Regions from separate parts of the Lysobacter helvus genome, predicted to be linked through region 1. Evidence: riboswitches for the same ligand, from Rfam matches in the RefSeq annotation. Region 1 holds a riboswitch; the other holds the start of a gene.
The links. Region 1 has a riboswitch for cobalamin ahead of LYSHEL_RS07025 (ribonucleoside-diphosphate reductase subunit alpha). Riboswitches for the same ligand answer to the same signal wherever they lie in the genome.
Positions count from the first base shown of each region.

Region 1 (10,501 bases):
ATTGACGTCGCCGGAGAAGTCCACCTCCTCCACCGTCCACGTGTTGCGGATCGCGTTGCGGTACATCTCGTAGAACTGCGGATAGCGCATCGGGCGCAGGGTGAGTTCGAATCCCGGGTCGAGCAGGCGCGCGGTCACTGGCAGGCCTCGCAGGATTCCGGGTTCTCGAGCGAGCACGCGATCGCCTCCATCGGCGCGGGTTGTGCTGCACCATCGGACAGCGTCGCCTTCGCGATCTTCGTCGCCGGGCGCGAACGCAGGTAGTACGTGGTCTTGATGCCGCGCTTCCACGCGTACATGTACATCGACGACAGCGCACCGATGTTCGGGCTGTCCATGAACAGGTTGAGCGAGGCCGACTGATCGATGAAAGCGCCGCGGTCGGCCGCCATGTCGATCAGCGCGCGCATCGGGATTTCCCACGTCGTGCGATACACCTCGCGCAGCGCCTCAGGAATCTGCGGAATGCCCTGGATCGAGCCTTCGGCCTGCTTGATCGCATCGCGCATCTCCGGCGTCCATTGCCCGAGCTTCTTCAGCTCTTCCACCAGGTAACGATTGACCTGCAGGAAGTCGCCCGACAGCGTCTCGCGCTTGAACAGGTTGCTGGTCTGCGGTTCGACGCATTCGTAGCAACCGGCGATGGCGGCGATCGTGGCCGTCGGCGCGATCGCGATCAGCAGCGAATTGCGCAGCCCGTGTTCGCGGATGCGCGCACGCAGCGCGTCCCAGCGTTCCGCGTTCTCCGGCACCACGCCCCACGCGTCGAACTGCAATTCGCCTTCCGCCGCGCGCGTATCCGCGAAGCCCGGATGCCGGCCCTGCTCGATCGCCAGCTCGCACGAGGCTTCGAGCGCATGGAAGTAGATCGCCTCCGCGATCCGCGCCGACAGCGCGCGCGCCGCGTCGCTGTCGAACGGCAGCCGCAAGCGGAAGAACACATCCTGCAAGCCCATCACGCCCAGGCCCACCGGGCGCCAGCGCAGGTTGCCGCGGCGCGCGGAATCGATCGGATAGAAGTTCAGGTCAATCACGCGATCCAGCTGCCGCACCGCCAACTGCACGGTTTCCGCCAGCGTGTCGAAATCGAACTGTCCGTCCTCGTCGAAATGCCGCGACAGGTTGATCGACCCGAGGTTGCACACCGCCGTCTCCTCCGACGAGGTGATCTCCAGGATCTCCGTGCACAGGTTGGACAGGTGGATCACGTTGCCGCGCCGCAGCGTCTGGTTGCTCGCGCGGTTGCACTTGTCCTTGAACGTCATCCAGCCGTTGCCGGTCTGCGCCAGCGTGCGCATCATCCGCGCGTACAACTCGCGTGCCCGCACCGTGCGCACGGCCTTGCCCTGGCGTTCGGCCTGTTCGTAAGCCTCTTCGAAATCGCTGCCGTACAGATCGGTGAATTCCGGCACCACGCGCGGATCGAACAGCGACCACGCCGCGTCCGCCTCCACGCGCCGCATGAAGATGTCCGGCACCCAGTTCGCGAGGTTGAGGTTATGCGTGCGGCGCGCTTCGTCGCCCGTGTTGTCGCGCAGCTCCAGGAATTCTTCGACGTCCGCATGCCACGGCTCGAGGTACACGCACGCCGCGCCCTTGCGCTTGCCGCCCTGGTTGACCGCCGCCACCGACGAATCCAGCGTCTTCAGCCACGGCACGATGCCGTTGGAATGCCCGTTGGTCGACCGGATCAGCGAGCCGCGCGAACGCACGCGCGTGAAGCTGACGCCGATGCCGCCGCTGAATTTCGACAACTGCGCGATGTCGCCGTACTTCTGGTAGATCGACTCCAGCGTGTCCTGCGGCGAATCCAGCAGGAAGCACGACGACAACTGCTCGTGCGTGGTGCCGCTGTTGAACAGCGTGGGCGAGCTCGGCAGGTATTCCAGGTTGGCCATGCGGCCGTACAGCGCAAGCGCACCCGGCACGTCGTCGCTCAGCGCGCAGGCGATGCGCAGGTAGAACTGCTGCGGCGTTTCGATCACCTTGCGCGAGTGCGGGTGGCGCAGCAGGTAACGGTCGTACAGCGTGCGCAGGCCGAAGTAATCGAAGTGCCGGTCGTGCGCCACGTCCAGCGCTTCGTTCAACTTGCGCGCGTTGGCCTGCACGAAACCGAGCAGGCGGTCGTTGATCAAGCCCACTTCGTGCCCGCGCGACACCGACTGCGAGAACGCGTGGATTTCCTGGCTCGCGACTTCCTTGCCGATCACGCGCGCCAGCAGGCGCGCGGCCAGGCGTCCGTATTCCGGCTCTTCGCCGGTCAGCAGCGCGGCGGTGCGGATGGACAGCTCGTCGAGTTCGCGCGTGGTCGCGCCGTCGTACAGGCCGGAGATCGTGCGCGTCGCCACGCGCATCGGTTCCACCGCGTGCAGCCCTTCGGCCGCGCGCGTCACCGCGCGCACGATCTTGTTGAGGTCGACCGCTTCGCTGCTGCCATTGCGCTTGGTCACGCACATGGTGGTCGCGGTGGGCGGCGGGGTGAGGTCGAAACGGGGGGCATCGTCGACGGGCGACGACGGGTCGAGCGTGGCGTGGGTCATGGTGGCTCCGTGGTGGCGCACCGGTCCGATCGCTCCCTCGGCGAGTCGGTGGCATGCGGTCCCCGGGACATTGGACGGGCGGCGTCGCATCGGCCGCGACGCATCCGCGATTGGCGGACGCCCGGCGTTTGCGTCACCAGCCATCTCCCCCCGGAGATTCCGCGGCCGGCACCGCGCGGCGTGCAGGCGCGCGGCTGTCGGCAGGTCTTCGGACTCGTGGACGCGGCGCGGGCGAACCCGTGCCTCCTACTCGTCGCTGCTTCCCGGGGCCACCGCCCCAGTGCAATGCGCGACTTCGTTTCCACTTACCGCTGCGGGGCAGTGCCGGATTCGACTGATAAGTCCCACCGGCTTCCCTTTTCATCCGGCGCTCGCGCGTCGAAACCGACGGGCCACAACATAGTGGGGGTCGCGCGGATCGTCAACACAAGATGCACGGTGCGCGACGGCCGCTTGCAGGGCACCGCGTTACACTCGGTCCGAACCCCGAGGAGCCACGGTTGGAGCATCTCCACGACATCGACGTGCGCCTGCTCGGTGGTGCGCTGCTGATCCTGGCGGGCATTGCCTCGTCGCTGCTCGCGCGCCGGTTCGGTGCGCCGTTGCTGCTGGTGTTCCTGCTGCTCGGCCTGGTGCTCGGCGAGGACGGCATCGGGCACATCCAGTATTCGGATACGCGCTTCACCTACTTCGTCGGCTCGCTCGCACTGGCGGTGATCCTGTTCGACGGCGGCCTGCGCACGCGCGCGGCGCACGTGCGCGGCAGCGTGTTGCCCTCGGTGGTGCTCGCGACGCTGGGCGTGGTGATCACCGCGGCGCTCACCGCGTTCGCGTCGATGTACCTGCTGCACCTGCCCCTGCTGGAGGCGCTGCTGCTCGGCGTGATCGTCGCTTCCACCGATGCGGCCGCGGTGTTCTTCCTGCTGCGCGCCGGCGGCCTGCACCTGGAGCGCCGCACCAACGCGACGCTGGAAGTGGAATCGGGCAGCAACGATCCGATGGCGGTGTTCCTCACCATCGCGCTGACGACGTGGATCGCGGGCGAGCAATCCGCGGGGCCGGTGATGCTGGCGATGCGCCTGGTGTGGGCGGTGGGCTTCGGCCTGGTCGCGGGCTATCTCGGCGGGCGGCTGATGGTATGGACGCTCAACAAGTTCATCCTGCCGTCGGGCTTGCCGCCGTGGCTCGCGTTGTCCGGTGCCGTCGCGCTGTTCGGCTTCACCAACCTCGCGGGCGGCAGCGGGTATCTGGCGGTGTACCTGGCCGGCATCGTCGTCGCCAATCGCCCGATCCGCGCGCGCACCGACGTGCTGTCGGTGCAGGACGCGGCCACGTGGTTCGCGCAGCTGATCATGTTCCTGCTGCTCGGCCTGCTGGCGTCGCCGCACAAGTTGCTTGGCGTTTTCTGGCCGGCGCTGGGCGTGGCGGCGTTCCTGATGTTCGTCGCGCGGCCGATCGCGGTGGCGGCGTGTTTGTTCCCGTTCCGCTACCGGCCCGCGGAAGTGGGCTTCATCGCGTGGACCGGCTTGCGCGGGGCGGTCGGCATCTTCCTCGCGTCCATTCCGCTGCTGATGAACCTGCCGAATGCGACGCTGTACTTCAACGTCGCCTTCGTCGTGGTGTTCGCTTCGCTGGTGGTGCAGGGCTGGACGCTGGCACGCGCGGCGCACTGGTTCGACGTTGCGGTGCCGCGCGCGGATCCCAACACGCGCCGCATCCAGCTCGACCTGCCGGGCCAGCTGGAATACGACATGGTCGGCTATCGCATCGCGCCCGGCAGCGCGGTGTTGCGCGGCGATGCCCTGCCCGGCCGCGTGCGCCTGGCGATGGTGGTGCGCGATGGCCGCGTGCTGTTGCCCGAAGACGCGGAAGCGCTGAAGGCAAACGACTACGCGTACTTCCTTGCGCCCACCGGACAGGCGCCGCGCCTGGACTGGCTGTTCGCCGAAGGCAGCGATGCGCGGCTGGCGGAGCAGGACCTGTTCGGCAGCTTCGCGCTGCCGGGCGACGTGCCGCTGGGCGAACTGGCCGCGTTCTACAACCTCAGCATCCCGTCGCGCTTCTCGGCGACGACGGCCTCGCAGCTGTTCGACGAACGCTTCGACGAACAGCCCCAGGTCGGCGACCGCCTCGCGCTCGGCAAGGCGGTGCTGGTCGTGCGCACGCTGAAGGACGATCGCGTGGCGCAGGTGGGCCTGAAATTCACCGGCGTGGGCGAGCGCCTGATCGGCGGCCGCTGATCACTTCGGTTTGCGCGGCCAGATCTTGCGGTTGGGATCGAACTCCGAGGTCGTCATCGTGTCCGCGCGGAGGCCGAAGCCGCAGACCGCCAGTGGGCTTTCCACGTAGCTTGTCAGGCCGAAGGCCTGTTCGATGTCGACCTCGTTGATGGCCGCTGTGATGTAGGCGCCAAGTCCAAGCTCGGTCGCCGTGACCAGCAGCGTCTGGGAGAGGTGCCCGATGTCCAGGATCGCAACGCGATACGCCTTGGGATGGTTCTGGTATTTCCAGTAGTTGCGCGCGAAACGCGGCACCAGCGCAACCTGGACTGGCGAGTCCGAAAACCAGTGCTGACCTCCGACGGCCAGGCGCGCGAAGGCGCGCAACGCTTCAGGGGTGCCTTCCCACGGCAATGGTTGCAGCGCATGTTCGACCGAGTGGTAGTGATATAGCCCGGGAGCAAGTCCTTCGACGCGATGCACGATGAAATACGCTTCCGTCGGATGCATTGCGCCGCCAGACGGGCTGGTTTTCTTCAGCATGTTGAAATCGTCGGCGCCATGCACCTGCCCGCGTGCGGAAAAGACACGTTCGACGACATGTGCGAACTGCACCTGCGACAGAACGGCTTCGGTATCGAAGTTGCGACAGGTGCTCCTTTGGTCGAAGAGTGCATCAAGCGCGGTCGGGACCGCGCGCGGCAAGCGCACGCGTTCGTCGGCGGGGCCGCGCTCCATGAGCGTCGGGGGCGGCGGTCCGTAGTGTTTGCGCAGGCCGGCCGCCGTATCCATGCCGGCTTCGGCCACTTCCCGGGCCGCGTCCAACCCGACCCATCGAGACCTGGCGTGGGCTACGGCCGACAAGCCGTACCAATGCTGGGCACGCAATTCGTCATCGGCGAGTCGCTGGGCGCGCCACGCCTTCCCCTGGCCGATCAACAGGCCGGCACGCAGCAAGGTGCGCAGCCTGGCGGCGCCGTGTTTTGCGCGCAGGGGACCATCGTCGATCCAATCCACGGGACTGAGCCGGCCGAGCAACAGCACGTCGTCCTCGTCCACCGGCAATGCTTCGTCGAACTGCGGTGCGTGCGCTCGCCAGCCGACTTGGCTCACGATGCCAGTGCCTCCGGAAAGCAGGTCCTCCAGTTGGAACTGTGCTGTCTCCCTCGGCTCGAGCCACAACACCGCACAGCGCCGCACGCGCATCGAACGCTCCTGAGCGTAAAACGGCAACGTTAGAGCTTGTGAACACCACGAGACAAGGGTAGCGTCGCCACCCGGGGTATTGACTTGCTCAAATGGGGAGACACGCATGGCAATGAAGAAAGGCCCGGGCCCGACCGAACCACTCGACCCGAAAGTCGTCCGCACCTTGCTCGATCGGCTGTCTAGCGATGACGATTTCCGCGACTTGTTCAAGCGCGATGCGCATGCGGCGCTCGTGGAAGCAGGCTGGAAGGCCCCGGACTCTGCCGGCGCCAAGCTTGCGACGTCAGACCAGGCCGCAATGTCCGGCGGCAGCTGCCTGCAACTTGCCGCCGGAACGCAGCTGGCTTCGAAGGAAAAGATCGCGCAGCAGCGCGGGAAGCTCGAGCAGACGTTGAACGCGATCGTGAACTACGGCGCGCCGATGGAACTTCAGGCAGACGATTGATCCTGCAGGCGGGCGACACGTTGCCTGAGAAACTCGGGCAACGTGTTCGCCGGCCAGGACGACAGGAAGCGCGCCAGCCGCGCCTTTGCGGCCACCTGCTGGCCCGATCGCGCCAGGAGCTCCGCCGCTTCAAGGTGCGCCAGGGTGGTCTGCGCGACGTTGGATGGCGTGAGCGCACCTTCCGCCGCCCATTCCATGTACGCCCGACCCCGATGCGCGACCAGCCAATCCAGTTGGCGCAGCGCCAACGCATCCTGCTTCGCTTCTCCCGCCGCGCGCGCCAGCGCGACATGCACCGCGACCAGCGCTTCATCCCGCGACGCGATGGGCGCCAACCTGGCGGACGCTGCGTTGGCCTTGCCGGAGAGTCGATCCTGCTCGGCGAGCAGGACCTCGTGCATCTGCGCCATCAGCGGAAAACCTTGCCAATCCTTTGAATTCTCGATCGCCGCCAATGCTGCGCGTACGGTCGGCAGGGAATCGATGGATCCACCAAGGTCACCGAGCGCGAGGAGCAGGATCTCGCTGTAGTTCGACGCGACAACGTCCGTTTCCGCAGACCGCGCGCGCACGTGATCGATTTCAGCCAGCAACGCCCGCTCGAGGTCCGCTTTCGGCATGGCGCGCTCGATCGTCTGGAGCGTCAGCGCCTGCAGGCGCCACTGCGCAAGCGCAAACAACGGCTCGGCCGACTGTGCGTTGTGCGTGCCACGCTGGGCCTGCGCCCTCGCCGTGTCGAAATCGCCTTGGTCCAGTGCGAACAACATCTCCTGCATCGGGTGCCTCAGGTCGCCGACGGTCGTGCCCGAGGCGGCCTTCCTTCCCAGGACACGCTGCGCACTGGCGAAATCGCGTTTCGCTGCATAGGCACGCGCATAGTCGTCCGCACCGCCCTTGAAGCCGAACTTGTACGCCGCCTGGAACATCTTCAGGCCATCATCGATACGATCCATGCCGGTCAGCAGCATGCCCTGCAGGGTGACGGCGTTGTCTCGATACGGGTTCTGCGATGTCGACGCAGCTTTTGCATGCTGCAGGCCGGCTTCGAACTGATTCGCACGAAGCATCAGCTCCACGGCGAGGACGAAATGCGCGTCCTGGTTATCCGGATACATCGCAATCAACTGTTGCCAGCGCTGCAGCATCGGCTCGACGGGCCCAAAACGTGCAAGCTGCGCGTCAAGCGTCAGCAGCTCCCTCGGCGCCAGGTGATCCCGGTGCTTGTTCGCCTTGTCGAACTCGCGACGAATGCCGGGCACATCCCCAATTCGGCCATACGTCCGGCCCGCAGCGATGTACGCGAGGGCGAAGTTGGGATCGATTTCCGTGGCGCGAGCGAAGTACGCCAGCGCGTCCTTTGGCTTGAAATCGAAGTGCGCCTTGAGCCCCAACGCATACGCCTTCAATGCGTCGAGGTTGTTCGTGCTGACCTTCGGCAACGGCGCCGAATCCCGCTCGATGCTGGCAATCGCCTCACCCAGCTTTTCGCGCAGCTCCCCCGTCACCTTGTCTATTGAACCCAGCGCTGAAGACGCCCCGGTCCCATCCGCCGACTCCGCATACACCGTCGTCTGCGTATGCGGATCAATGACCTCCGCACTCACCCGCACCCGCCCACCCACTTCCGCCACCGTCGGCAAGATCACCGCGCGCGCGCCATCGCGCAGCGCGATCTCGCTCGCCACCCCACGATCCAGCGGCGTCGCCGGCCCGCGCTTCATCAGCTGCAAGGTGTCGCGCACCTTCAGGTCGCTCAGCACGTTGACGTAGCGCGACTGTTCCAGGCTGATGCGGAACGCCTGCTCCAGCGATTCGTCCAGCACCGGTTGGCCGGTGAGGTTGCGCAGGTCGCCCACCACCACCCAGTCGCGTTCGTTGAAGGCGATGGCGGGCGTGGGACGCGTGAGGAACCACGCGCCGGTGCCGATGCCGATCACCAGCATCAGTTCGGCGGCCAATGCGGTCGGGCGGCGCCACACGGGGATGTCGCGCCATGCCTTGCCGCCGTTCTGCTTCGGGGCGCGCAGCGGGGCGTAGCCGGGTTCGCCGACTTCGAAGATTTCCTGGCCGTCGGGCACGCCCTTCAAACGCCAGCGCCCGTGCGATTTCCAGATCAGGTGTTCGCTGCGTTCGCCCAGTTCGCGCGCGGCGCGGCGCGCCAGCGGTTCGGCGGTGGCGGACAGCAACACCTGGCCGGGGCGCGCGAGCGTCATCAGCCGACCGGCGAGCGGCTTGGCGAGGCCTTCCACTTCCAGCGGCTTGGCGCCCGCCTGCACGGCGGCTTCGCTGTTGCGCCACGTGAGCACTTCGCCCACGTGCAAGCCGGCGCGCGCCTGCAGCACGAGCTTGCGCGCGCGCACTTCGGGCCGGTCGGAGAGTTCACGCAAACCACGCGTGTAATCGAGCGCAAAACCCAAACCATCGATCGGGCGTTCGAACAACAGCAGCAAACCGTCGGAACGATCGATCAACCGCCCGCGCCACCGTTGCTGCAATTCCAGCACCAGCCGGTCGTGCGCGCGGAACAGTTCGGCCGCGGGCGCGTCTCCCAGGCGTTCGACCAGCAACGTCGAATCGCACAGGTCCGTCAGCAGCAGCGTGCGGACCTGCGGGCTGGTGGTGGCGGCGCTATGCGCAGGCGCGCTGTCCGTGGGGAGATCGATCATGGGCGAATCCTTGCTGCGGTCGCCCTTCAGGCGGGGGCGAGGGCGGCGTCCTGCCACTCGACACGATTGCCACCCAGTCGCTTCGCCCGGTACAGCGCGGCGTCGGCGAGCGCATACCAGTCGTCCCATTCGCCTTCGGCGGTGACGAGGCAGGCGCCGACGCTGAGCGTGGCGATCTGCGGCGGCGCGGGTTGCAGTTCGTGCAACGCATGCGCGGTGGTGGTGATGAATTCGGCCACGCGCACGATGTCGTCGGGCGTTTCGGCCTTGATCATCAGGCAGAACTCGTCGCCGCCCAGGCGGCAGGCGATGTCGTCGGGGCCGGCGGCCGAACGCAGGATGTTGGCGACGCCCTGCAACACGCGATCGCCCACCAGGTGCCCGTATTCGTCGTTGATGCCCTTGAAGCGGTCGCAGTCGATCAGCAACAGGCCGCGGCCTTGCGTGATGTCGGTGCGGCGACGCTGCTGCAGGTGCAGGTGGAAACCGCGGCGATTGGCGAGGCCCGTGAGTTCGTCGGTGCGCGTGAGCTCTTCGGTCTGCGTGAGGCGATGGTTGGTCGCACGCAGCGTGTCGAGCGCGGTCTGCAAATCCAGGTTCCGACGGCGCAGGCGGCCGATGAGGCTTTGTTCGTTCAGCACCACGCGCATGATCGCGCGGCGCAGGAAGTGGGCCAGCAGACGCGGGTCGCGTTCGACCAGCTGGTCGAATTCTTCCTGGCGCAATTCGACCAGCATGCCGGGGCTGGACACGGTGGCGTCGGCGCTGCGGGCGTGGTCGCCGATCAGCAGGCCGAGTTCGCCGAAGAATTCGCGCGCACCGAGGCGCTTGGCGACCAGGTCGTCGCCGAAATCCAGGTCGACCGAACCCTGCGCGATGACGAACATCGTGGTGCCGAGGTCGCCGCGCCGGAAGAGTTTTTCGCCCGGCTCCACGCGCCGCTGGCGACCGATCTGCGCGAACAGCGCGTACTCCTCCGCCGTGAGCGAAGCCGCTGGTTCGAGCACTTCGATGTCCGCGTGGCGCCGGAGGGGCGGCCCGCTATCACGATTCACGCTGCGATCCCCCGTCACGACCGGCGACCGAGGATACCACCGGAAAGGATTCATTCCGGGGAGTACGAAAAGGGGCGTCCCGACCGGACGCCCCGCGCCTTTTCAGGGGCCTGCAACCGCCTGTTTTGAGACAACCCTCACGCGGCGGCGGCGGGGGCCGTCGGATGGAATTGTTCCTCTTCCGTGGAGCCCTTCAGCGCGACCGTGGAGGACTGCGCGCCCTGGATGGTCTGCGTCACCGCATCGAAGTAACCCGTGCCCACTTCGCGCTGGTGCTTGACCGCCGTGAAGCCCTTGTCGGCGGCCGCGAACTCGGCCTGCTGCAGCTCCACGAACGCGCTCATCTGCTTGCGCGCATACCCGTGGG
Region 1 covers NZ_AP024546.1:1,436,439-1,446,939, reverse strand. The annotation lists gene LYSHEL_RS07030 (ribonucleotide-diphosphate reductase subunit beta) at 1-90, opposite strand, end outside; gene LYSHEL_RS07025 (ribonucleoside-diphosphate reductase subunit alpha) at 135-2,540, opposite strand; cobalamin riboswitch at 2,723-2,944, opposite strand; gene LYSHEL_RS07020 (potassium/proton antiporter) at 3,041-4,780, shown strand; gene LYSHEL_RS07015 (putative peptide maturation dehydrogenase) at 4,781-5,965, opposite strand; gene LYSHEL_RS07010 (NHLP-related RiPP peptide) at 6,072-6,413, shown strand; gene LYSHEL_RS07005 (putative peptide modification system cyclase) at 6,398-9,079, opposite strand; gene LYSHEL_RS07000 (GGDEF domain-containing protein) at 9,106-10,152, opposite strand; gene aceA (isocitrate lyase) at 10,272-10,501, opposite strand, start outside.

Region 2 (10,501 bases), 220 kb from region 1:
TGCCCCGGCGCCTGCGAACCCACGATCTCCACCGCCGCGAACCCGTTGTAGCGCGTGAGCGAGGGCGAGGCGACTTCCCACTTCGCCTTCACCACGTTCGACAACGGGATCATCGTCGGCAGGCCGTCCGCATCCTTGGTGTTGGAGGGCGTGTAGTAATGCGCGAGCGATTCGGGCCCCGTTCGGAACGGACCATCGGCCTGCATGTTCACGCGCTTGACGCGCCCGCCCTGCACGAAGTCGTTGACGTAGATCGGCGCCAGCATCAACTGGATGGCGCTGTAGATGTCACCGACTTCCAGGCCCATCGCCTGCGCCTGCAAGCGATCGACATCGAGCTTCAACTGCGGCGAAGGCTCCAGCGTGTTCGGTCGCACGCCCACCAGCGCCTTGTTTTCGCCCGCCTTGCCGAGCAGCGTGCCCATCGCACCCATCAGCGCGTCGCGTCCCTGGCCGGTGCGGTCCTGCAGGTACATGTCGAAGCCGCCGAACTGGCCCAGGCCATTCACCGTCGGCAGGTTGGCCACGAAGATCTGCGCATCGCGGATCGGGAACAACGCACCGTTGGCGTTCTGGATGAACTCGGTCGCGGTGATCTTGCGCTGGTCCCACGGCTTGAGCTTGATGAAGGCCATGCCGACGTTCTCGCCCTGGCCGATGAAGCTGAAGCCGGACACCTGCATCATCCCGTCGAAGCCTTCCATCTTGTCGACCTTCGCGCGGATCTGTTCGAACACGGCGTTGGTACGACGCAGGGTGGCGCCCGGCGGCAGCTGCACGATGGCGAATGCGTAGCCCTGGTCTTCTTCCGGCAGGAAGCTGCCCGGCATCTTCCAGAACAGGAAGCCGCACCCGATCGCCAACGCCGCGAACACCGCCATCCAGCGCGGCGCATGCCGCACGGCGCTGCCGATGTGCCCGACGTAGATCGTGCTCATCTTCCCGTAGAACTTGTTGAAGGCGCGGAAGATCGGGTTGCGCGCTTCGTGGTGCGCCGAGGGCTTGAGCAGGCTGGCGCACAGGGCCGGCGTGAAGCCCAGCGCGAGGAACGCGGAGAACAACATCGCCATGGCGATGGTGAGCGCGAACTGCTTGTACACCGCGCCCGCGCTGCCCGCTTGCAGGGCGCTGGGGATGAACACCGCCGCCAGCACCAGCGTGATCGCGATGACCGCACCGGTGATCTGGTGCATCGCCTTGCGCGTGGCCTCCTTCGGCGACAAACCTTCCTCGGTCATGATGCGTTCGACGTTCTCGATCACCACGATCGCGTCATCGACCACGATGCCGATCGCCAGCACCATGCCGAACAGGCTGAGCTGGTTGATGGTGAAGCCGAGCACGTACATGCCCAGGAACGTGCCGAGCAGCGCGACGGGGATGACGAGCGTCGGGATGAGCGTGGCGCGCAGGTTCTGCAGGAACAGCAGCATCACCAGGAACACCAGCACCATCGCTTCGCCGAGCGTCTTGATCACCTCGTCGACCGAGATGCGCACGAAGTCCGATGTGTCGTAGGGCGCGAACCACTCCACGCCCTTCGGGAAGCTCGGCTGCAACTGCGCCATGCGCGCCTTGACCGCCGCCGCCACTTCCAGCGCGTTCTCGCCCGGGCCGAGCGACACCGCGAAACCCGCGGCCGGCTGACCGTTCCACTGCAGGTCGAAGCCGTGCGCGGAACCGGAGATCTCCACGCGCGCAACGTCGCGCAGGCGCACCGCGGCACCGCTGGCGTTGGCGCGCAGCAGGATGTTCTCGAACTCCTCGGGCTTGGTGAAACGCCCTTCGGCCGCGACCGACGCGGTGAACATCTGCGTTTCCGGCGACGGTTCGCCGCCCACCTGGCCCGCGGAGAACTGCACGTTCTGCGCGCGCACCGCGGACAGCACGTCGCTGGCCGACAGCCCGTACGCGTGCAGCTTGTCCGGGTTGAGCCAGATGTTCATCGAGTACTGGCCGCCGAACAGCTGCGTGCTGCCCACGCCCGGCACGCGCGCGACCTGGTCGAGCACGTTGGAGGCGAGCAAGTCGGACAGCTCGTCCTTCCCGATCGCCGGATCGCTGGACTTCAGCGCGATGACGAGCAGGAAGCCGCTGTTGGACTTCGACACCGTGACGCCCTGCTGCACCACGTCGCCGGGCAGGCGCGGCGTGGCCTGCGACACCTTGTTCTGCACCTGCATCTGCGCGATGTCGGGATCGGTGCCGGGCTTGAAGGTGAGGTTGAGCGAGGCGCTGCCATCGGAGCCCGACGACGCGCTGAAGTAATCCAGGTTGTCGATGCCGGTGAGCTGCTGCTCGATGATCTGCGTGACCGCGCGTTCGACGGTTTCCGCATTCGCGCCGGGATAGGCGGCGAACACGCCGACCTGCGGCGGGGCGATGTTCGGATACGACTCCACGCCGAGCCCGCGGATCGCGAGCACGCCGGAGATCACGATCATGATCGCGATGACCCAGGCGAAGACCGGGTGGTTGATGAAGTAACGGGACATGGCGGCTCAGCCCTGCTTGGCGGCGGGGGCGGCACCAGTGCCCGCGGGCTTCTCCGGCACGTACGGCACGGCCTTCGCCGGCGCACCCGGTTGCACGCGCTGCAATCCCGACACCACCACCTTGTCGCCCGGCGCCACGCCGGCGCTGACCACCCAGTCCGCGCCGTCCTGGCGTTCCGTCGTGACGTTCTTGCGCGCCACCTTGCCGTCGGCGCCCACGACCATCACGTACGGGCCGGTCACGTCGCGCTGCACGGCGAGTGCGGGCACGCGATACGCGCCGCGCTGTTCGCCCATCGTGGCGCGCACGGTGACGAACGTGCCCGGCAGCAGCATGTGGTCGGGATTCTTCACGCGTGCGCGGATCGCGATCGCGCCGGTGGACGGATCGACCACGTCACCGGAGAAATCGACCGCGCCCGCCTGCTTGTAGACGCTGCCGTCCGACAACAGGATCTGCACGCTGCGCTGGCCGCCGTCGCTGGCCTTGCGCACCTGGTCGAGTTCATCGACGCCGATGGAGAGGTTGACGTACATCTCGTCGATCTGGTCGACGGTGGTGAGCAGCGTGGCGTCGCCCTGCCCGACCAGCGCGCCTTCGGTGACCTGCTGCTTGCCGGCGCGGCCGCTGATCGGCGCGCGCACGGAGGCATATCCGAGGTTGATGCGCGCGGCATCCACCGCGGCCTTGCCCGACAGGCGCGCCGCGGACGCGGAACGTTCCGCGGCGAGCGCGTTGTCGAGGTCCGCCTGCGAGATGAACTTCTGCGGCGCCAGCGTGCGTGCGCGTTCCGCCGCGGCGTGCGCGTTGGCGTAGTTGGCGTTCGCGGTGGCGAGCGCGGCTTCGGCCTGGCCGAGCGCGGCCTGCAACGGCGCGGGATCGATCACGAACAACAACTGGCCCTTCGCCACGTCGCTGCCTTCTTCGTACGCGCGACGCTGGAGCACGCCCGGCACGCGCGCGCGCACATCGGCGCTGCGATACGCGGACAAGCGCCCGACGAGTTCCTTCACCAGTGGCACCGAGGCCGGTTGCACGGTGACGACGCCGACTTCCGGCGGCGGCATGGCACCACCGGGTCCGCCGGGACCTGCGTTGTTGCCTTCCTTGGAGCAGCCTGCGCCGAACGCGGCGATGCAGGCGAGCGTGAGCAGTGCGACATGGGGGGTGCGCATGCGGGTCCTCGAGGGATCGGTTGGAATTTTTGTACCGCGCAGTTTAGCCTCGCCCGCGTTCAGCGGACACCCTGCTGGAAGTCAGGTTGCTTCCGCGTCGTCGCAACGGTTGCGATTGAAACGGCTGCGATGTCGCATCGCGGCATTGGCGCCCTCGACGCAAGGATGCGAAGGAACCAAACGGCTCAGGTCGACGTCTCCGGCCAGCGCAGCAGCCTGGCCATGCGCGCGGGATCGGGCCCTGCCTCGAAGGGCAGCCGCCCCAGGCAAGGCGCACGCAGCCGCTCCGTCAGCAATGCGACGTTGTCGTCGGCGCGCGCCATGTCGGGATCGATGCCGGTCGCGATCCAGCCGGCGAAACGGCCGCCGTCCTCGGCGATCGCCCGCTGCGTGAGATACGCGTGGTTGAGGCAGCCGAGTCGCAGCCCGACCACCAGCACCACCGGCAGGTGCAGCGCGCGCACGAGATCGGCCTGGTGCAGTTGCGTGGACAGCGGCGCGGCCCAGCCGCCGACGCCTTCCACCACCACCACGTCCGCCTGCGCCTGCAGGCGCGCGTGCGCGGCGAGGATCGGCGCCAGCGTGACCGCCACGCCTGCATCGCGCGCGGCGAGTTCGGGCGCGAGTGGATGCGCCAGCGCGAACGGATTGACGTCGGCGTAGTCGGGGCGCGGATCGCTCGCGGCCTGCAACGCCAGCGCATCTTCGTTGTGCCATGCACCGTCGACGAGGTCGCATCCGCTCGCGACGGGCTTCATGCCGACCGCGCGCAATCCTTGCGCGCGCGCCACGTGCAGCAACGCGCACGACACCAGCGTCTTGCCGACGCCCGTGTCGGTGCCGGTGACGAAAAGGCCGCGCCGTGTCATGCGCGCGCCATGCGGTCGCGCCGCGCGCGATACGCCCAGAGCCCGAAGCCCATGATCGAGTACAGCCACATCGGCCCGCCGACGGTGAGGTTGTTGAGGAACCACGGCGGCGCCACGAGCAGGAACATGCTGAGTACCACGCTCGCCGCCGCGCTCGCGGTCATCAACGCATACGCGCCGATCTCGCTCTGCGTGCGGAAGCGCTCGCCTGCATCCAGCTCGAGGAAATCCGCGCGCCGCAGCGCGTGCGCATTGAGCCGCCACAGGATCCACGACAACGCCGCGAACCCCGCGCCGTACACCATGAAGGCCGTCTGCAGGTCGAGCATCCAGTGCGCGTGGTCGATGCCCAGCTCGCTCGGCACGAAGCCGTGCGTGAGCAGCGACAGGCCGCTCGACGTCACCATGCGCAACGGATACACGTACACCAGCACGACGAGGACGAACGACAGGCTCAGCACCGTCGACTTCGCATCCTCGAGCCCGAACCGCCGGCTCCACCGGTTGTGCGCCGTCCAGAACAACGCCAGCAACGCGAAGCACGCGGCGAACGTCGGCACGCGCCGCAGCGCCTCGCGCAATTCGGCGACCGTGTCGGGCAGTTCGTTGTAGAAGATCACCAGCAGCGTCAGCGAGAACGCGAAGGCCGCATCGACGAAGGTTTCGAGCCGCGTGACGCTCTGTCCGCGCAGGCGGAAGCCGTCTTCGACCGGCAGTGGCGACAAGTCCATGGACGCTCCCCTTGCATGCTGCGCGCGGGGGCATGGTAACGAGGTCCGAAGGACCCCGCTGCTACACTCCCGCGCATGTTCACGACCTCCACGCTGTCCGGCGACAAGCCGGCGCAATACGCCCAGCTGGCCGAACAGGCCGCCGCCCTGGTGTACGGCGAGCGCGACCGCATCGCCAACGCCGCCAACCTGTCCGCGCTGGTCTTCAACGCGCTGCCCGACCTCAACTGGGTGGGCTTCTATTTCTTCGACGGCACCGAGCTCGTGGTCGGCCCGTTCCAGGGCCTGCCCGCCTGCATCCGCATCCCGCTCGACAAGGGCGTGTGCGGCAAGGCGGCCACCACGCGCACCACGCAGCGCATCGACGACGTGCACGCCTTCCCGGGCCACATCGCCTGCGACTCGGCCTCGATGTCGGAACTGGTGGTGCCGCTCGTGAAGGACGGCGCGCTGGTCGGCGTGTTCGACATCGACAGTCCGGTTCCCGCGCGTTTCAGCGTTGAAGACCAGGCAGGGTTGGAAACAATCGCCCGTCTTTTCCTGGAGTCGATGGCGTGAGCACGGTCAAATTGCGGAACATCGGTCCCAAGAGCGCGGCGTGGCTGCGCCAGGTCGGCCTGCGTTCGCGCGAAGACCTCGAAGCCGTCGGCGCGGTGGATGCCTTCATGCGCGTCAAGCGCGCGGGCTTCAAGCCGAGCCTCAACCTGCTCTACGCGCTCGAAGGCGCGTTGCTCGACTGCCACTGGCAGGAAGTCCCCGAGGCGCGCCGCAGCGAGCTCGTGCAGGCCGCCGAAGCCGCCATCGCCCTGCTCCCGCCGCCGCGCAACCGCCCGGCCGCCTCGCCCGTCACGACCACGCAGGTCGCCGACAATCACATGGATTCGGCGCCCGCGTTCGAGCTGCTGGACGAACCGGTCGGCGACGCCGACTGACCCGCGGCGCCCGCGCGCCCCACGCTGCAGTACACTGCGCCCGCTTCGTGGTGACCCGACGGCTGTCGTCGAAGGGTTGAAACGGGAAGCCGGTGACGGATCGCACAGCGATCCCATTCCGGCGCTGCCCCCGCAACGGTAGGCACGCAAAGGCCCAGGCATCCGCCACTGTGCATCGCACGGGAAGGCGCCCGGGCCGGGACCGCCCCGCATCGATCGATGCACGGCGGTCCGGCGCGCAAGCCCGGAGACCGGCCACGGAGTCGACTGGTTGCGATGCGGAGGGCATCGCGGCGGCCACGCCGTCGCTGGTTTCGCTGTCCCCCGGCCCCGCGTATCCGCTTCGCTCCCTCCGTCCGCGACTTTCCTTGCTGACCCAAGGCGCGCGGGCGTGCGCGCCGGAGAGCTGAATCCATGTTCCGTACTTCCCTGGCCACTGCGATCGCGTTGGCCGTGTTCCTTCCCTCTTCCCCCGTGCATGCGCAGGACGCGAGCGACGCCGATGCGCTCGACCGCGTCGTCGTCACCGGCACGCGCACCGCGGTCACCGTCGATGATTCGCTCGCGCCGGTCGAAGTGATCGATCGCGCGGAGATCGAGCGCGCGCAGGCGCGTTCGCTCGCCGACCTGCTGCGCGGCCGCGCCGGCGTCAACCTCGTCAACCAGGGCGGCCTGGGCAAGCTCACGACGGTGTTCATGCGCGGCACCGAATCCGACCACACGCTGTTCCTCGTCGATGGCGTGCGCGTGGGCTCGTCGACGTCGGGCCTCACGTCGATCCAGGATTTGCCGGTCGAAATGATCGACCGCATCGAAATCGTGCGCGGCCCGCGTTCGAGCCTGTACGGCTCCGAGGCGATCGGCGGCGTCATCCAGGTGTTCACGCGCCATCCGCAGTCGGGCGTGCGCACGCGCTTCAAGCTCGGCGGCGGCAGCCACAACCTGCGCGAAGCGAGCGCGGGCCTGGACGTGGGCTTCGATCGCGCGTGGTTCGGCGCGGATTACGCGCACCAGTCCAGCGATGGCTTCCAGTCGTGCACGGGGGCGGTTTCGCCCGTGTTCGCGGGTTGCTTCATGGAAAACCCGGATCCGGACAACGACGGCTACGAAAACAATTCCGTCTCGCTGCGCGCCGGCATCAAGCCGGTCGATGCACTCACGCTGGACGCGAACGTGCTGCGCGCCGAAGGCCGCAACGAATACGACGCGGAACCTGCGTTCGGCTTGCCCGACCTGTCCAGGACGCTGCAGCAGGTCGTCGGCGGCAAGGCGAAGTACGAACTGGCGCGCAGCACGTGGACCTTGTCCGCCGGCCGCAACGTCGATCGCTCGGTGCAGTCGCGCGACAACGATCCGCTGGGCAGCTTCGAGAGCAAGCGCGACGGCGCGTCGCTGCAGGGTGACATCCGCGTGGCCGAGGGACACCTGGTCACCGCAGGCTTCGACTGGGCGCGCGATGCGGCGGTGATCCTGGATGCGTTCGATCCCTTCAGCAACGTGGTGCGGTCGCGCAACAACCGTGCGGTGTTCCTGCAATACCAAGGCGACCTGGGCCGAAACGACGTGCAGGCAAGCGTGCGCCACGACGACAACGAACAGTTCGGCGGGCATTCGACCGGCAGCCTCGCGTGGGGCATCGACCTGTCGCACGGCTTGCGCGTCTCCGCCAGCGCCGGCAACGCATTCAAGGCCCCGACCTTCAACGAGTTGTACTTCCCGTTCTACGGCAACCCGGACCTGTCGCCGGAAACCTCGGACAGCTTCGACATCGGCCTGGGGCAGCGCCACGACGCATGGCATTGGCAGCTCGATGCCTACCAGACGCGCATCGACGACCTGATCGTCTACGACAGCACCTTGTTCATGGCGAACAACCTCGAACAGGCGCGCATTCGCGGCGCCGAACTCACGGCCGGCACGACGCTGGGCGGCTGGGACATCACCGGCGCGGCGAGCTGGCTCGACCCGCGCAACCGCAGCCGGACCAACGACAGCGAGAACTACGACAAGCTCCTGCCGCGTCGTGCGCAGAAGACCGCGCGCCTGGACGTCGATCGCGCATTCGGTGATTGGCGCATCGGGGCCACGGTGATCGGCGAAGGCCGTCGCTTCGACGACGTCGCCAACACGCTCGAAGTCGCCGGCTTCTCCACGCTCGACCTGCGCGCCGAGTGGCGCGTGGCCGATGCCTGGACGCTGCAGGCGCGCGCGAGCAACGTGTTCGACCACGACTACGAGACGTCTGCGTATTACGCGCAGGCTGGTCGCGAATACGGGTTGACCTTGCGGTATTCGCCTGATTGAACAAGACCGTGGGCGCGGCAATAAGGCCGCGCCCACGGCCGTTCACGACGTGAGTCAGATTCACGTCAATCCGCCACTTGCGGTCTCCCCGACGGGCCGAACCCTCTTTGCGGCGCCGTCCAGTCGCATCGAGGGTAGCGTTCCGATACCGACGTTCACTGCCACCCGCTGACCGGCCCGCGCGCCGCGAGCCGTGCTCCTTTGCATGCGAGATCACTCGCACGCGAGGGCGCCATGTTCAAGGTCAACAATCTCATCGTCAGCCTGATCCCCGGCGCGAAGCTCGACATCAACGAGTGCGGCAATTGTTCGCCCGACACGCACTGCAACGGGTGTACGAACCAGTACAGCGATTGTCCCGGAGGCTGCAGCAACCAACGCTCCGACTTCAGCGAACACTGCCCGCCGCAGTTCGAGGATCCCGCCGAACTCGTGAAACTCGAAGCTCTCCTCGAGCAGGCGCTCGTTCGGGTTCGCGCGCGCCACCGTGAACGCGCCACCCTGCGGCCGCGTTCGCTCCAGGAATCCGATGCCCTCATCGAGCGGCTGCAGGCAACACTGAAGGAAGTCGACGCCCTCAAGCCCGTGCAGGCCGACAAGCCTGAGGTAACGGTGATTCCGCCCGCCGGCATGTTCCGCGTCCGCGATCTGTTGATCAGCGTCCTGAAACCTTTCGACACAGCCGCCGACTCGGGTTGCCCGGGCTGTACGTGCGTCGCGGGCTGCTCGGGGGCGACCGGTTGCACAAACGCGTCGACCAGGGAAGATTTCGATCCAATGGAAGAGCGCGAGCGCTTCGAGCTCCAGGCGTTGCTCGGCCACGTCACCATCGCCACCGGTGTGAATGGCGCGGCGCGCGCGCCGACCACGAGCGCGGAGATCACCGCGTTGCGAGCGGCGCTGCAGGATGCGATCGCCCGGCTTGAGCGCGTCCGTGCACTGTCAGGCGAACAGAAGCGTTGAATCTGCTGGACGCCACGTTCCGCACGAGCGCCGCCTTCGAACTCGTGCAGTTCGAGCGCATGGCGACGACCGAGCAGCGCACCCTCGCAGGGTTGCGCAATGATCCTGAGTGTTTCGGTGTCCTGAAGCCAGCGCGCGACGGCGAAGACATGAAGGCCGTCTGCCTGCGCACCGCACTGCTGTGGCTGTCGCTACGCACGCCCGGCGCGCTGCCGCGATGCCTGCTCGATCCGGACGAAGGTGTCGCCAACGCCGCAGTCGCACGCCTCGTGCTGGACCACATCATCGAGATCGAGACCGAGCGCGGGTTCGTTGGTGGTGCCGCGTGGTGTCCCATCGAACGCCCGGACGCAAATCTCGTCGGCGAAGGCGTCATCGGGCGCCTGTCGCTGGATGCGCTTCGATACGCGGCCGCGTTGCGCCTGCACGATCCGCTGGTGTTGTCCTCCCGCCTGTACGACTACTTCCGGCTGCCGCAGACGCCGGAGATCGTTTCGTCGCTCGGCGAGGCAGCCGAACGCGCGGGAATCTGGCGACTCGCGCCGCCGCTGGAGTGGTCCACGTCGACGACCGAATACTGGCGCTATTTCTCACGCCGAGGGGCCCCGCCCGCGCGCTGCAAAGCATATGTCAGCCCGATGCCGTCTGCTTTCGTCGAGGTCTTCGAACGATTGATGAAGGTGTTCGATGCGCTGCCGGTGTGTGGCTTCAAGATCGGGTCGGACACCGAGCAGCTACTTAGGCCCGACAAATGCGTGGTCTATCTCCCGGATCGAAAGGCGCTCGAGGAGTTGTGCGCCGCGTTGTCGCCGATCGTTGCAACGCTGCCTGCGCATGGCGTTCCCTTCACGGCGGCGCTGGAATCGCGTGGCGTTCTGTCCTGGGGAGCAGACCCACCCCGGGATGACGCGCGCCTTCCTTGGCAAGGTCCCAGCTGGCGTCGATGGATCACCGATCGTCTTGCCGTGACCTTGTGCGGTGGCGCCCGCCTGGCCGAATCGCCGCTGCAATTCGCGCTGGAGCGCCTGCGG
Region 2 covers NZ_AP024546.1:1,652,954-1,663,454, reverse strand. The annotation lists gene LYSHEL_RS08150 (multidrug efflux RND transporter permease subunit) at 1-2,495, opposite strand, end outside; gene LYSHEL_RS08145 (efflux RND transporter periplasmic adaptor subunit) at 2,502-3,671, opposite strand; gene bioD (dethiobiotin synthase) at 3,857-4,540, opposite strand; gene LYSHEL_RS08135 (TMEM175 family protein) at 4,537-5,271, opposite strand; gene LYSHEL_RS08130 (GAF domain-containing protein) at 5,347-5,829, shown strand; gene LYSHEL_RS08125 (TfoX/Sxy family protein) at 5,826-6,203, shown strand; cobalamin riboswitch at 6,235-6,477, shown strand; gene btuB (TonB-dependent vitamin B12 receptor) at 6,618-8,507, shown strand; gene LYSHEL_RS08115 (hypothetical protein) at 8,742-9,470, shown strand; gene LYSHEL_RS08110 (hypothetical protein) at 9,530-10,501, shown strand, end outside.
Region 2: it holds a riboswitch for cobalamin, as region 1 does, so the genes downstream of both, btuB (TonB-dependent vitamin B12 receptor) here and LYSHEL_RS07025 (ribonucleoside-diphosphate reductase subunit alpha) in region 1, are expected to answer to the same signal.